Linked DNA regions of Sporosarcina pasteurii. The protein of the gene in region 1 interacts with the protein of each later gene in a pairwise test. Links are inferred from orthologs where the notes say so. Each region holds a gene or a part of one and is shown in the gene's direction. Other genes may lie near its edges.

What was found.
Region 2: the proteins of topA (region 1) and AB1H92_RS11305 interact in binary tests that used the Escherichia coli proteins (3 or more experiments, as listed by UniProt). The link is inferred for Sporosarcina pasteurii from one-to-one orthologs.

The regions. Positions count from the first base shown.
Region 1 is NZ_CP160452.1:2,097,797-2,110,126, reverse strand. Bases 1,410-4,332 are described here. They hold topA (type I DNA topoisomerase), read left to right. Parts: upstream 1,410-1,796; coding sequence 1,797-3,869; downstream 3,870-4,332. Other genes in these bases: xerC (tyrosine recombinase XerC), read left to right, coding at 4,309-4,332; dprA (DNA-processing protein DprA), read left to right, coding at 1,410-1,564. In the rest of the region: sucD (succinate--CoA ligase subunit alpha), read left to right, coding at 1-623; more of dprA, read left to right, coding at 686-1,409; more of xerC, read left to right, coding at 4,333-5,172; ATP-dependent protease subunit HslV, read left to right, coding at 5,185-5,724; ATP-dependent protease ATPase subunit HslU, read left to right, coding at 5,724-7,124; GTP-sensing pleiotropic transcriptional regulator CodY, read left to right, coding at 7,213-7,986; flagellar basal body rod protein FlgB, read left to right, coding at 8,403-8,795; flagellar basal body rod protein FlgC, read left to right, coding at 8,798-9,259; flagellar hook-basal body complex protein FliE, read left to right, coding at 9,303-9,590; flagellar basal-body MS-ring/collar protein FliF, read left to right, coding at 9,696-11,282; flagellar motor switch protein FliG, read left to right, coding at 11,297-12,310; flagellar assembly protein FliH, read left to right, coding at 12,312-12,330. UniProt on the Escherichia coli protein: Releases the supercoiling and torsional tension of DNA, which is introduced during the DNA replication and transcription, by transiently cleaving and rejoining one strand of the DNA duplex.
Region 2 is NZ_CP160452.1:2,386,430-2,390,935, forward strand. What follows is about bases 1,526-4,464. They hold AB1H92_RS11305 (YigZ family protein), read left to right. Parts: upstream 1,526-2,648; coding sequence 2,649-3,281; downstream 3,282-4,464. Other genes in these bases: AB1H92_RS11300 (sensor histidine kinase), read right to left, coding at 1,526-2,506; AB1H92_RS11310 (LCP family protein), read left to right, coding at 3,555-4,464. Outside these bases: AB1H92_RS11290 (DUF3225 domain-containing protein), read right to left, coding at 33-572; AB1H92_RS11295 (response regulator transcription factor), read right to left, coding at 647-1,327; more of AB1H92_RS11300, read right to left, coding at 1,349-1,525; more of AB1H92_RS11310, read left to right, coding at 4,465-4,506.

The DNA.
Region 1 (12,330 bases):
TTTGTATTACAGAGCACATCCCAATCTTAGATATGGTTAAAGTGAAGCGTTATATGGAGGGTAAGAAAACACGTCTTGTTGGACCGAACTGTCCAGGTGTGATTACAGCGGATGAGTGTAAAATTGGTATTATGCCAGGATATATTCATACAAAAGGTCACATAGGTGTTGTATCTCGTTCTGGAACGCTCACATATGAAGCAGTTCACCAGCTTTCACAAGCAGGTATTGGTCAAACGACAGCTGTTGGAATCGGTGGAGACCCAGTTAATGGGACAAACTTTATCGATGTTCTAAAAGAATTCAACGAAGATCCAGAAACATACGCAGTTGTTATGATTGGTGAAATCGGTGGAACAGCTGAAGAAGAAGCGGCAGCGTGGATCAAAGAGAATATGACGAAGCCAGTTGTTGGCTTTATCGGTGGACAAACAGCTCCAGAAGGAAAACGTATGGGGCATGCAGGTGCAATTATTTCTGGCGGTAAAGGAACTGCTGCAGATAAAATTAAAGCACTTAATGCTGCAGGCGTTGAAACTGCAGATACACCTTCTGTTATCGGAGAAACACTCATTAAAGTTATTAAAGAAAAAGGTCTTTACGAAAAGTGTAAAACCCATTAAAATAAATAGTACAGCGTATTCTGATAATACGCTGTGCTTTTTTCTCGTAAGGAGGAATGTCAATGAATTTATCGGAAGTTGAAAAAAGATTATTGGCACTTCATTACGTTTTCCCTGTCCCTGCCAATCGGTTTACGAGGTTATATGAAGTAGACCCAGAGCTTATGCAGTATTTAACATTTCCAACTGAAAAACTAGCGTTTATTCTCAATGTAACACCGAAGAAAGCTAGTAAAATAAATGCGAGTGTAGTTGTAAACTCCGCACTCCCTTTTGAAGAGTTATATGATTCTTATGGCATTATCCCCATCCCTTTCACAAATCCCTTATATCCTAAAAGTTTATTAACAATGTTTGATCCGCCGGCCGTGTTATACGTACAAGGTGACGCCCAGTTATTGGCTGAAAAAATGAAGGTTTCGATTATAGGTTCAAGAAAAGCGACGTTTTATTCGGAAAAATCTTTAACTTTTATTGTCCCTCCTTTAGTAAAAAATAATGTGATCATCGTTTCTGGATTGGCTAGTGGGGCAGACACATTTGCACACCAGTCTGCTATAAAATATGGTGGCAAGACAATTGCTGTGCTTGGTCATGGACTATTTCATATATATCCAAAAGAAAATAGTGCTTTAAAAGATGAAATAGGGAAAAATCATTTATTAGTTACAGAATATCCACCTTATGTCAGGCCAGAAAGATGGACTTTTCCAATGAGAAATCGAATTATTAGCGGATTAGCAAATGCGATTATCGTCACAGAAGCAGCAAAGAAAAGTGGAACGATGAGTACGGTTGAACATGCTTTGGAGCACGGTAAAGATGTATATGCCGTTCCTGGCCCAATTACTTCTCGATTATCGGAAGGGCCAAATAATATGATTAGTGAGGGCGCTGAACCATTATCTAATGGTTATCAAGTGATTGAAGCCTTAAGGTAGAATCATTTTCTTCATGCATAATTTAAGGGAAGGTGAACGTCTTGAGTAGTGACTTTCCTAAATTTATCGCTCGGAAACACACACAGCTTTTCTAGCATATATCTGTTCAGACTAACTATTTTCAATTAATTTAACTAGAAAATTTGCTTTTTATGAAAATCTGTTATACATTTTGCAACAGGTATTGTTTTTAGCAAGAACAATGAAACCTCTATTGAAGGAGGCAAAATTTATGGCAGATTATTTAGTAATAGTAGAGTCCCCTGCAAAAGCGAAAACAATTGAACGCTATTTAGGGAAGAAGTATATAGTTAGGGCATCATTAGGACATTTAAGAGACCTTCCTAAAAGTCAAATGGGGGTCGACACTGAAAATGATTATGAACCGAAATATATAACGATCCGAGGAAAAGGCCCGATACTTCAAGAATTAAAGAAAGATGCAAAAAAAGTTAAGAAAATTTATCTTGCAGCTGACCCCGACAGAGAAGGGGAAGCAATTGCTTGGCATTTAGCATTTCAACTAGGCGTTGATATTGAATCAAATTGCCGTGTTGTTTTTAATGAAATTACAAAAGATGCAATTAAAGAATCATTTAAAAATCCGCGACCGATTGATATGGATCTTGTTGACTCACAGCAAGCACGTAGAATTCTTGACCGTTTAGTTGGGTATAATATTAGCCCGATATTATGGAAGAAAGTAAAGAAAGGTCTATCGGCTGGACGTGTTCAATCTGTAGCATTGCGACTCATTATTGATCGTGAAAATGAGATAAACGCTTTTGAACCCGAAGAATACTGGAGTATAAGTGCGCAGTTTAAAAAAGGGCGGTCCAAATTTGAGGCAGCCTATCATGGCAATATGAAAAAGAAGTTAGGCTTAGCGAATAAAGAAGAAGTAGACGCTGTACTTGGCCAACTACAAGGAGAGAGCTTTGAAGTTCACGATGTAGTTAAGAGGGAAAGAAAAAGAAATCCCGCATTGCCATTTACGACGTCATCACTTCAACAAGAAGCTGCACGTAAATTAAACTTCCGAGCTCGTAAAACAATGATGATTGCCCAGCAGTTATACGAAGGAATAACGATTGACAAAGAAACTGTCGGACTCATTACGTATATGAGGACCGATTCAACTAGAATTGCAGATAGTGCAAAAGAAGAGTCGATTGCTTTCATCGAAAAGACGTACGGCAAGGAATATTTATCAGCGAATCCAAATAAAACGGCGAAAAAGAATACGAGTGCACAGGATGCACACGAAGCAATCCGTCCGACGTCTGTAATGCGTCCTCCTGCGGCAATGAAGGCGTTTCTATCGCGTGATCAGTATCGATTGTATAAATTGATATGGGAGCGATTAGTCGCAAGTCAGATGGCGCCAGCAGTCTTAGACACTGTGAGAGTTGACCTGGTGAATGGCGATGTGAAATTCAGAGCAACAGGGTCACAAGTGAAGTTTGATGGATTTATGAAAGTGTATGTAGAAGGCGATGATGATAATAAAGAAGAAAAAGATCGCATTTTACCTCCTCTTGAAAAGGGGCAACATTTAAAGTTTGAAGAGATAGATCCGAAACAACACTTTACGCAGCCGCCACCGAGATATACTGAAGCAAGACTGGTACGTACGCTTGAAGAGTTAGGGATAGGTCGTCCTTCCACTTTTGCGCCTACGCTTGACACAATTCAACGTAGAGGGTATGTTACACTTGATGCAAGAAGATTCATCCCAACAGAATTAGGAACGATTGTGCACAATGCAGTCAATGAATTCTTCCCGGATATTATCGACGTAGAGTTTACCGCTCAAATGGAAAAAGAACTTGATGATATTGAAGAAGGTAAGAAAAAATGGATTAAGGTTCTCGATAATTTTTATAAAGATTTTGAAAAGCATGTTGAGTTTGCAGATGCTGAAATGGAGAAAATCGAAATAAAAGACGAACCAGCTGGAGAAGATTGTGAGAAGTGCGGCGAACCAATGGTTTATAAACTTGGCCGTTATGGAAAGTTTATGGCATGTTCAGGCTTCCCGGACTGTCGTAACACGAAAGCAATTATGAAGCCGATTGGTGTCACTTGTCCGACATGTAAAGAAGGACAAGTTGTTGAACGTAAAAGTAAAACAAGACGTGTCTTTTTCGGTTGTGACCAATATCCAGAGTGTGAATACGTCTCCTGGGATAAGCCGGTTGCAAGACCTTGTCCAAAATGTGACAGTACACTTGTGGAAAAGAAATCCAAAAAAGGCGTTCGAATTCAATGTACAGAATGTGAATATAAAGAAGATATACAGTAAATTTGGCTATCAAGACGAGGGGCTATGGCTCCTCTTTTTTGTGCGGGAAATAAGCAAAAGCGTTGGGCGCCGTTTAGCCTCGACAGGCATTGACGTGTCACAAGTAAAGCGTAATTGAAATTGATGATAGTAGTTATCAATGATTCCCTAATTTATAAGAAGTATGTATACAAAGTAAAAAATAGCTAAACTCAAATTGTTTATAGTTGATGTTTATTGAACATTTATTGTATAGTGAACTGTGGCGACTTCCGAATATAAAAACTAATCTGCATCTTCTCGGAAGAGGTTTCTAGTATCATACATGATGTAATGTTATGAATAAGTTTTTTAAAGCTTTGAACTATGCAAATGTAATACTATTTTGTTATAATTATTAAGGTTTTCACAAGGAGTGAATGACGTGGGAGTCAAACCCTCAGTAGTTCGTGAAGAATATATGATGTACATACAGCTTGAACGTAATTATTCATCTAACACTGCTACTGAATATGCGACTGATATCGATGAATTCCTTACTTTTCTAACGGTAGAAGGGATTCGTGATTTAAACGAAGTTACGTATACAGAAGCACGACTTTATGCAACGACCTTATATAACAATGGTTTAGCTAGAACATCTATCTCGAGAAAGATTTCCTCGGTTCGTTCATTTTTTAAATTTGCTAACGCCCGTTATGGTGTAAATGATCACGCGTTTTCATCACTTCATCACCCTAAAAAGCAAGAAAAATTACCTGCGTTTTTTTATGAGCGGGAAATGGAAATGTTATTTGCGGCGTGTGAAGGTACTGATGCAAAATCATTACGTGATTATGCGATTTTAGAGCTGCTTTATGCGACTGGCATGCGTGTGAGTGAACTTACATCGCTTAAAATTGGCGATGTTGATAACGAGTTAGGAATTGTAAAGGTAATGGGAAAAGGAAGAAAAGAACGTTATATCCCATTCGGTAGCTTTGCTAAAGAGGCCCTTTTCATTTATCAAGAACAGAGTCGTTCCCAGCTTATGAAGCGGCAAGAACATGATAGGTTATTTGTGAATTTACGTGGGAACCCTTTAACTGATCGAGGTGTTCGGCATATCCTAACTTCAATAATGGAACGTGCGTCACTGCATTCGAAAATCTATCCACATATGTTACGTCATACATTCGCAACCCACCTTCTTGCGAATGGTGCTGACATGAGGTCGGTGCAAGAACTTTTAGGGCATTCCCATCTTTCTTCGACGCAAGTATATACACATATAACGAAAGAACATTTAAGAAAAACATATATGAATACTCACCCGAGAGCATAGGAGGCTAATAAAATGGAATTCCATGCAACTACGATATTTGCAATACGCCATAACGGTGAATGTGCCATGTCAGGCGATGGCCAAGTAACTGTAGGCAACGCGGTCGTGATGAAACATACCGCTAAGAAAGTCCGCAAAATATTTGGTGGAAAAGTTCTGGCTGGTTTTGCTGGTTCTGTTGCGGATGCATTTACTTTATTTGATTTATTTGAAGGTAAATTGACGGAGTATAATGGGAACTTACAAAGAGCAGCTGTTGAACTAGCGAAGCAATGGCGCGGTGACAGAATGCTTCGTAAACTTGAAGCGATGTTACTCGTTATGGACGAAAAAGAATTGCTGTTAGTATCCGGAACAGGAGAAGTCATTGAACCTGACGATGGAATCCTTGCAATTGGGTCGGGCGGGCATTATGCGCTTGCTGCTGGTCGTGCGCTGAAGAAGTATAGCGGTCATTCATTAACAGCTGAGCAAATCGCGAAAGCAGCCCTTGAAACAGCTGCAGAAATATGTGTCTATACAAATGATCAGATTATTGTGGAGGTACTTTAATGGCAAATCGAAAGGAATTAACTCCTAAGGAACTTACAGCACATTTAGATCGTTATATTATTGGGCAAAATAATGCAAAGCGTGCTGTTGCGGTAGCAATTCGTAATCGATATAGAAGAAGTTTGTTGTCCGACGAGGAAAAGAATGAAATTATTCCAAAAAACATTCTGATGATTGGTCCGACTGGTGTGGGGAAGACTGAAATTGCAAGAAGAATTGCCAAGTTAGTCAATGCACCTTTTTTAAAAGTAGAAGCGACGAAGTTTACTGAAGTCGGTTACGTTGGCCGTGACGTTGAATCCATGATAAGAGATTTAACAGAAGCGGGTGTTCGTATCGTTCGGGCAGAAAAACGTGAAGAAGTTCGTGAGCAAGCAACAAAACTTGCGAATGAAAAATTAGTCAAACTGCTTGTACCTGAAATGAAAAAGCAAAGTAGTGGGCAAAATCCATTTGAAATGCTTTTTGGTCAAAAGCAAGAAGTTGATGAAACTGACCATGTAAAAGAAGCAGAAATTAGACGGAAGCGTTCTGACGTTGCTAGAAGTTTAGCGGCGGGAGAGTTAGAAGAACACGAAGTAACAGTTGAATTAACGGAGCAACAACCTTCACTTTATGATGCTTTCCAAGGTTCTGGCATGGAACAAATGGGGGCGAATATGCAGGATGCATTGTCGTCTCTAATGCCGAAAAGGAAAACCAAGCGCAAAATGAAAGTAAAGGATGCACGTCTCGTACTTGAAGCGGAAGAGGCAGATAAGTTAATCGACCATGATGAAATTGCCAGACATGGAATTGAGTTAACTGAGCAATCTGGGATTATATTTCTCGATGAAATGGATAAAATTGCCCGAAGCGAAGGAAGTGGCGCCTCGGCTGATGTATCCCGTGAAGGTGTACAAAGGGATATATTACCGATTGTCGAGGGTTCAACAGTCACAACGAAATATGGGGCTGTGAAGACGGACTTTATTCTCTTTATTGCTGCGGGAGCATTTCATATTGCTAAACCATCGGATATTATTCCTGAGTTGCAAGGACGATTTCCGATTCGAGTTGAATTAGACAAATTATCGAGGGGAGATTTTGAACGTATTTTGAAAGAACCGGATTTCTCTCTAATTCGACAATATGAAAAAATGTTAAAAACTGAAAATGTTGTTTTAGATTTTACAGAAGAGGCAATAACTAAAATAGCGGAGATTGCTTTTGAAGTAAATGATAATACTGAGAACATTGGTGCACGTCGACTTCATACGATTATGGAGAAATTGCTGGAAGAGTTATCTTATGAAGCGGCGGATATAGGACCTGCAACAATCAAAATAACCCCAGCATATGTCGATGAAAAACTACAGGATATTGCAAAAAACAAAGATCTGTCACAATTTATCCTGTAAATCGACCTTATTAGTTTATTTAATGATTATAAACCTTTAGAATATTCAATAACAATGTGTGTAATTAATTTGAGGAGGAAGAAAACGTATGTCTTTATTAATAAAAACGCGTAAAATTAACGCAATGCTACAAGAATCAGGTGGAGAAGCAGTCAACTTCAAGGAAATGGCTGAAAAACTAAGTTCAGTTATTGAATCAAACGTATTTATCGTAAGTAGAAGAGGTAAACTATTAGGATTTGAAATCCACCAACAAATTGAAAACGATCGTATGAAAGAAATGTTTGAAAATCGTCAATTCCCAGCAGAATATACTCAAAAGCTTTTTGAAGTTAGAGAAACTTCTTCAAACTTAGATGTTGAAAGCTCATACACTGCGTTCCCAGTGGAGAACAAAGAGTTATTCAAAGAAGGATTAACGACAATTGTTCCAATTATGGGTGGCGGTGAGCGCTTAGGAACACTTCTTCTAGCAAGAATGAAAGAGGAGTTTAATGATGATGATTTAATTCTTGCTGAATACGGTGCGACAGTTGTCGGCATGGAAATTTTACGTGAAAAATCTGAGGAAATTGAACTTGAAGCACGTAGTAAAGCAGTTGTTCAAATGGCAATTAACTCATTGTCTTACAGTGAGCATGAAGCAATTGAGCACATCTTTAAAGAACTTGATGGCGAAGAAGGATTACTCGTTGCATCTAAAATTGCTGACCGTGTAGGAATCACGCGCTCAGTTATTGTAAACGCGCTGCGTAAACTAGAAAGTGCTGGTGTTATTGAATCCCGTTCATTAGGAATGAAAGGTACGTACATTAAAGTATTAAACAATAAATTCCTTGCTGAACTTGAAAAGCAAAAATAATGCTAAGTGAGTCAAAACGCTTCTTCCATAAGTTGGAGGAAGCGTTTTTTGTCGAATTTTGAAGGTGTATGTAGAAAAAGAGGCATTATAAGAAAAACGACATATATGTATTTGCGGGTTTAAGAGATGCAAAAGTAACAAAGAAGAGCAATATTTGTTGGGATAAATGCACAAATTAATCAATAAAGCTATTTGTAAATACTGATAACTGATAATCTTTTGGTGAAATAGGTAAAAAGTACATAACGACCATAAAATCTCCGTGTAAACAGTAATAAAAAGGCGGTTTAGCACTAGTTAATTGTCACCTATTCATCTAGCAAATATCGACATAATAAGCTATAATTAACATATCTTAGTAAGAGATAAGTCATAAGAAATCTACTCTAAGCAAAGGAAGAACAGGAGGGGACGATATGAAGTTGTTTGGGCATATGATATCTTCATTGGAGCAGGGACTTAATTACTCTGCGACTAAAGGGAAGGTTATTTCCCAAAATATCGCGAATGTTGATACTCCGAACTATAAAGCAAAGAATGTTAGCTTCAAAGACTTTTTCGACAATGCTCAAATGAAAGAGCTTAGGGCGTATAAAACAGACCATCGACATATTGACTTTCCAAAACGAAATGTTCAACCTGGCGTTTTTGACTATTCGAACTTTCGTTATAGGCATGACGGTAATGGTGTGGATATGGATAAAGAGCAAGCTGACCTTGCTGAAAACCAAATATATTATCATGCATTAGTAGACCGGCTGAATGGAAAATTCAACACATTACAAAATGTGATTAAAGGAGGACGCTAACGTTGGGGATATTTCACAGCCTAAATACGACGGCATCTGCTTTAACTGCACAGCGCTTACGTATGGATGTCATCTCATCGAATTTGGCAAACGTGGATACAACTCGAAGTCGGATAGTGGATGGCGAATGGCAACCCTATCGTAGAAAAACGGTAACTCTCGAGCCAAAGGGAACACAATTTTCTTCTATGCTTCAAATGGCGATTGGGAAGAATCGTTCAGGTGACGTTGGGAATGGTGTTCGAGTTTCAAGGGTATCTGAAGATACAGAGACGCCGTTTAAATCTGTTTACGATCCATCACATCCGGATGCGAATGCACAAGGATACGTACAAATGCCAAATGTTGACCCCCTGAGGGAAATGGTGAATTTAATGTCGGCTACACGTTCTTATGAAGCGAACGTTACGGTATTTAACGCCAATAAATCAATGCTTATGAAAGCATTAGAAATCGGTAAGTAACAAACGTTAGGGAGGTATCTGTGTGAATATACAATCAGTATTAATGAAAGCGCCTACTGCAACTTTGCCAGGTGTTCAAAACAATGCGAAACCAACTTCTTATGAAGCGCAGCAAAGTTTTGGTAGTTTCTTGAAAGAGGCAATTAACAATACGAATGTACAGCAAATTAATTCAGATCTATTAACTCGAAAATTAGTACAAGGTGAGCATGTTGACCTACATGAAGTGATGATAGCTGCACAAAAAGCTTCGATAACTTTAAATGCAACGATGGAAGTAAGGAATAAAGTAGTAGAAGCCTATCAAGAAATCATCCGGATGCCAGTCTAATCTATAAGAATATTTATCTGAAAGAATGTTTGTTACTAGACAGTTCAACTAGTAAAAGAGTTTTTTTATTTTACTTGAAAGATGTATGTGGACCGGGGGATTAAGATGAATGAAAGACTTGCGAAAACCAAAAATGAACTACAAACATTTTGGTCCAGTCGCACTAAAAAACAGAAAACTACATATGGCGCCTCTTTATTAGCGATCATTATCATCGCAGCTACAATAACCTTTTTCCTCTCTAGAACGGAGTATGTCCCGCTTTATACAGATGTATCAACAGCGGAAATTGGTCGAATTAAAGAACAGTTAGATATGCTCGGCGTTCAAAGTCAAATTGCTCCTGGTGGAACGTCGATTTTAGTACCAAAAGAACGTGTGGATGATTTATTAGTCACGCTTGCTGCTGAAGGCTATCCGAACTCGGGTACGATAGACTACTCCTTTTTCTCAAACAATGCAGGATTTGGTATGACGGATAATGAGTTCAATGTCATTAAGCTTGCATCGATGCAAACTGAATTAGCGAACCTAATGAAAGGTATTGAAGGTGTAAAAGATGCAAAAGTAATGTTGACGTTGCCGAGTGAAAATATCTTTCTAAACGATAATAGTCAGCGCGCAAGTGCAGCAATTGTATTGAATACAAATCCTGGACATCAATTTAGCGATTCACAAATTAACGCACTTTACAATTTGGTTTCTAAAAGCATTCCTAATCTATCTAAAGAAGACATTGAAATTACAAACCAATACTTTGAGTATTTCGACTTAAAAACGGAAAAAGAACAATTCGGAACAAGCCTTGCGGATCAAATCGCTGTAAAAAAGTCGATTGAAAGAGATTTGCAACGACAAGTTCAAATGATGCTTGGCACAATGATGGGACAAGACAAAGTCATCGTTTCAGTCACGACAGATATCGATTTCAAACTTGAAAACCGGGAGGAATCGTTAGTTACGCCAGTAGATGTTGAAAGTATGGAAGGCATTGCCCTAAGTGTTCAAAGAATTACTGAATCATTTACAGGGAATGCGCCAGTTGCAGGAGGAGAACCTCCTATGGATAACTCGACTGACAATTATACGGAATTTGTTAATGGTTCAAATGGGGATTATGAGCGGATTGAAGAGACCGTTAATCATGAAGTGAATAGGATACGAAAAGAAATCGTTGAAAGTCCATATAAAATTCGGGATATTGGCATTCAAGTAATGGTTGAGCCGCCAGTCGCCGAAGATATGGCATCTATGCCAGTCGGTTTACAAGATGACATCGAACAAATTTTAGCAACAATCATTCGTACTTCTATCGATAAAGAAGCAGCAGGAGAACTTACAAACAATGAGATTAATGAAAAAATCGCCGTATCGGTACAGCCGTTCAACGGAAGAGTAACCGTATTCGATACGCCAAGCGTTCAAGTTCCGCTATGGATTTATATAGCTGGAGGCGCATTGCTCTTCATAATCATCATATTGGTGATCTTGTTTGTGCGTAGTCGTCGTGCCGCAGAAAAGGCGGAAGTGGAAGAGGTCATCGAAGAACAAGAAAAAGTGTTACATATTGAAGATATTAATGAGGAACAAGAAACAGAAGGTACGCTACGTCGGAAACAGCTTGAGAAAATGGCTAAAGAAAAACCAGAGGAATTCGCAAAATTATTACGCACGTGGATAGCGGAAGATTAAGGGAGGAAACAGCATTGGTAAGAAAAGAAAAAGGAATGACTGGAAAGCAAAAAGCTGCTCTTCTCCTTATTTCTCTTGGGCCAGAAGTAGCGGCTTCTGTCTATAAAAATTTAAATGAGGAAGAAGTTGAGCGTTTGACGCTTGAAATTTCGAGTGTGAAAAAAGTTGAATCCTCTGTGAAGGAAGAGATTATTGAAGAGTTTCATAATATTGCCATCGCACAAGATTATATTTCACAAGGCGGAATTGGGTATGCGAAAACTGTACTTGAAAAAGCACTTGGGAAAAATCATGCACAAGCAATCATTAACCGATTGACATCCTCTTTACAAGTGCGACCATTCGACTTTGCGAGACGTGCGGATCCTAGCCAATTGCTTAACTTCATTCAAAACGAACATCCACAGACGATTGCACTCATCTTGTCTTATTTAGAAGCGGAACAAGCTGGGGTGATTTTATCTTCATTACCACAAGAGACACAGGCAGATATCGCTAGAAGAATCGCGACAATGGATTCAACGTCCCCTGAAGTGATTAGTGAAATTGAGGCGGTTTTAGAACGAAAACTTTCTTCAACAGTTACGCAAGATTATACAGAAGCAGGCGGAGTCGATGCTGTAGTCGAAGTTCTAAATGGTGTAGACCGTGCAACGGAAAAAACAATTCTAGATGCGTTAGAAATTCAAGATCCAGACTTAGCAGAAGAAATTAAGAAGCGTATGTTTGTCTTCGAGGACATTGTTACACTTGATAACCGCTCTATTCAAAGAATTATTCGAGAATGTGAAAATGAAGATCTTATTCTATCACTTAAAGTATCTAGTGAAGAGGTTCAAAACGTTTTATTCAGCAATATGTCCGCTCGGATGGCTGAATCATTCAAGGAAGAAATTGAAATTATGGGACCGGTACGACTTCGAGATGTAGAGGAAGCACAAACGAGAATTGTTGGCATTATCCGAAGGCTCGAAGATTCAGGTGAAATTATAATCGCACGCGGTGGAGGGGACGACATCATTGTCTAAAGTGTTTAAATCCTATCAAG
Region 2 (4,506 bases), 280 kb from region 1 along the record:
GATAGAGAATTGGCTTACCCGACAGTGATTGCTTATTGTTTCATCGCGTCGTCTCCAATATAATGCACAGAAGAGACTTTCCATTCGTTATTTTCCTTCGTGAATACAGTTACTTGACGTCCACTTTCATTCGTTTCCAGCCCAGAAGATAGTTGTTTTAACGAGGATTTCAATACCGAGAATACTTGTGCTTCCTCTTCTGCATATTTAACAATCGTTACATCTGAAACTTCACGTACAAGGTTGTACTCATTAAATATTGACTGCGTATGTGCGCGCTCTTCTTCTAGATCAAAACTCTTCGTGTTTTCTGATAGCGTTTCCATATAAGCATCCAAATCTTTTTCATTAAAAGTTGAAATATATGTGTCGAAAGCTAGTAGAATTTGTTCTTTCTCTTCTTTTGGAATATTTTTAGCTTCTTCAATCGAGTCTCCTGTTAAGCTAAATCCCACTGACTCTTCAGACACGTCTTGCTGTTTTTGTTCATTTTCTTCATTCGTCCCATCATTGCTGCAAGCACCTATCAGAAGCATCGTCATTATAAACACTACTAATTGTATTTTCTTCATAAGAATTGCTCCTCCTATTAAACATCCAAAAGGGCCACTCAAAGCGAATGGCCCTCTTAATTATGACAAAATGATTACTTTACTTCAACCCAACCGTTTTTAATAGCCGTTACAACTGCTTGCGTCCGGTCGTTGACGCCCATTTTTTGTAAAATACTTGATACGTGGTTTTTCACAGTTTTCTCTGAAATAAATAAAGTTTCACCTATCGTCCGGTTACTTTGTCCGTCCGTTAACAATTGAAGTACTTCACTTTCACGCTTTGTCAGTAAATGATACGGACGACGAATATCGTTTTGTTGGAACGCACCTTTATGTTCACGTTCGCTTAATCTACGGAACTCTTCAACAAGATTATGTGTCACTTTTGGATGTAGATAAGAACCGCCTGCTGAAACGACTTTAATTGCCTCAACAATTTCACCTGCATCCATTTCTTTCAGCATATATCCTAACGCACCCGTTTTAAGCGCATGCGTTACGTAAGAACCGTCGTCATGAATGGAGAGAATAATTACTTTCGCATCAGGATATTCATTTAAAAGCGCTTCCGTAGCTTCTACACCGTTCATTCGTGGCATATTAATATCCATCAGCATGACATCTGGTTGATATTGTTCATAAAGTCCAACTACTTCAATGCCGTCGTCTCCTTCTGCGACAACTTCAAATGAATCTTCAAAATCTAAGATTCGTTTAACGCCTTCACGGAATAATTGATGGTCGTCTATGATGATGATTTTTGTTTTTGGCATATTATTTCCTCCCAATCGAGATTAATTCTTATTCCCCTCATTTTTTAACGGGATTTGAAAAAGAATTAGTGTCCCTTTACCTATAGTAGAATTTATTTTCATTACGCCTTTTAGTAAATCTACACGCTCACGCATGCCGATTAACCCGAAAGACTTTTCTTTCACTTTATTTATATCGAACCCTTTTCCATTATCTTTAATGATGATATTAAGTGTATCTCGAAGCCACTCTACCTTCACCCAAATACTACTCGGTTTACCATGTTTTAAAGCATTTGATACCGATTCTTGAACAAGTCTAAAGACAGCGGCTTCAATATTAGTATGAAAACGTCGTTCGTTTCCAATACTTTGAATATGAATATCGACATCCTTCTCAAATTCTTCAATTTTGGAAAGGTATTTCTTTAAAGCGGGGCCAACCCCTAGGTCGTCAAGAGCCATTGGACGAAGGTCAAAAATAACTCGTCTCACTTCAATTAGTGCCGCGCGTACACTCATTCTTAAGGTTTTTAATTCAGATAAGGCTGATGTTTTTCCTTCTTCATTAAATAACTTTTCAACCAACCCTGCTCGCAACAGCACATTCGCTAGCATTTGAGCGGGTCCGTCATGGATATCACGCGACAACCTTTTACGTTCCTCTTCTTGCGCTTCGATAATACGAATCGAAAACTCTTGCTTTTGCTTCGCATCCTCAAGCGCTGTACCAACGTTCTTCAAATCGGATGTCAAATAATTGATAACTGTAGCAACTTGAGTCACAAGTTGTTCTGCTCGTTCAATCGTTTCCATTAATCCTTCGAGACGACGTTCTAGTTCATCTCGTCTTTTACGTAATTGTTTCTCTTCCATTTCATTCATCGATAACTTAAGATGCAAATTATTCGCAGCTTCATAAGCCTCTCTCACTTCTACTTCTGAATACAACTGGAAATTCTTCGACACTTCAGCAAGCCTACGACGTGATTGACGACTTTTCGTTTCCAACAAATCATTATTTTTGATTAATAAACAAATATCCTGTTTCACTTTTTCAAGTTCTGCTTTCATTTGTTCATAGTTTTGCCTGCTCTGTTCACTAATTGCATAAATATCATTTTTGGATTGATTCATCGTACGGACCATACTATTAAAAATGGTTTCAAGTGTCTTTATATCAATCGGTTCATTATTCAACGTATTCACTCCATTTTACATAGAAATCCTTATGATTAAAAAGATTACAGGCGTTATGAGTTCCACAGGCACCTTATATATTATATCATTAGTATAGCAAATGAATATTAAGTTTGTATTACAAGTAGTGGAGGCGTTACAAATGCGTTCAGATTATCGTACTGTTAATCATTACGGAGAAAGCGAATATATCATACAAAAATCAAGATTTATTACTTATGTAAAGCGTACAGAAACCGAGGCAGAAGCAATTGATTTTATCAACGAAATTAAAAAGATGCATCATACTGCAACCCATAATTGTTCAGCTTATCTAATCGGAGAACATGATGAAATACAGAAGGCAAATGATGACGGAGAGCCTTCCGGTACTGCAGGTGTTCCTATGCTTGAGGTCTTGAAAAAACAAAATCTTAAGGATACAACCGTCGTTGTCACTCGTTATTTTGGTGGCATTAAGTTAGGTGGCGGCGGACTCATTCGTGCATATGGCAGAGCAACGACAGAAGGGATTGCGGCTACGGGGATCGTTGAACGTAGGCTTCATCACCTTATGAAAGTAACAATTGACTACACTTGGCTCGGAAAAGTTGAAAATGAAGTGAGGCAATCCCCTTACCCACTTAAAGAAATTACCTATACAGAAGATGTAGAAGTATACTTATATGTGCCTGTATCAGAAGTAGCTACGTTTACTGAATGGGTGACTGAATTAACAAACGGACAGAGCGATATCACATCCGTTGGTCAAGAGTTCCTTGAATTTAACCTTTAATACATTTACTTATAGAACGAAAAGTAGTATACTAAGTCGAGTTATCTATCGTTGTAAAATTTTCAGCATAATATGTCGAACATACTGATTTTTGCTTGGATTTGAAAGAAAATGATTCCCTCTTAGTAAGCATACCTTATAAATTTACTAAAAGAATTCATTTTCAGATGCAATCTCATTAGATTTGTTCGCAGCCATTAACTCTTACAATAGCTTTTTACTCCTATTGTGACCAATATAGATGGTCCATATACTAAATTCGGAGGAATTAGAATGAGAAGACAAGAATATAAACAGATATCCCGAAAACGATCTGGTAAACGACTTACTATTAAAATATCACTACTTGTCGCCCTTATAGCATTTACTTTTGTTGTTGGCTACGGAGTCTTTTTACAGAAAAAAGCAACTGACGCTGCAAAACGGGCCTATGAAGCACTAGGTGACAGAGCTAAATCTGAGCTACGCGATGAAGCGGTTGAACCCCTTAAAGACAATGTTTCTATCCTTTTCATAGGCGTTGATGATAGTGACAAGCGAAAAGATAGTGGCAATGCTAGATCAGATGCACTCCTCGTCGCCACTTTAAATAATAAAGAAAAGACTGTAAAACTACTCAGCATTCCACGTGATTCATACGTTTATGTCCCAAGTCGAGGACGTCAAGACAAAATCACCCATGCACATGCATTTGGCGGAACGAAAGGAACAATTGACGCAGTGGAAGGGTTCCTTGATATTCCAATTGACTATTATGTAAAGATGAATTTCAATGCCTTTATCGAAGTTGTCGATGCACTTGGAGGCATAAAAGCTGAAGTCCCATATGATCGCGTCGAATTAGACGAAAATGATCGCCGTACCATCGAGCTTAAAAAAGGACTTCAACACTTAGACGGTAAACATGCACTTGCACTTGCTCGAACACGAAAACTAGATAGCGACGTTGAGCGAGGCAAACGTCAACAAATGATTTTACAAGCGATTATGAATAAAGCCTTCTCAGTTCAATCGATTACGAAATATGGTGACGTTATTGATGCAATCGGCGACAATATGAAAACTAATATGACTTATAATGAAATGAAATCCTTTTTGGAATACGCCAAAGGCGGTATGCCTGAAGTAACGGCTATCAACTTAGATGGTACAGATGATATGACAACAGGCATTTATTATTGGATGCTCGATGAAGAAGAATTAGAGAATGTTAAATTCGAACTTC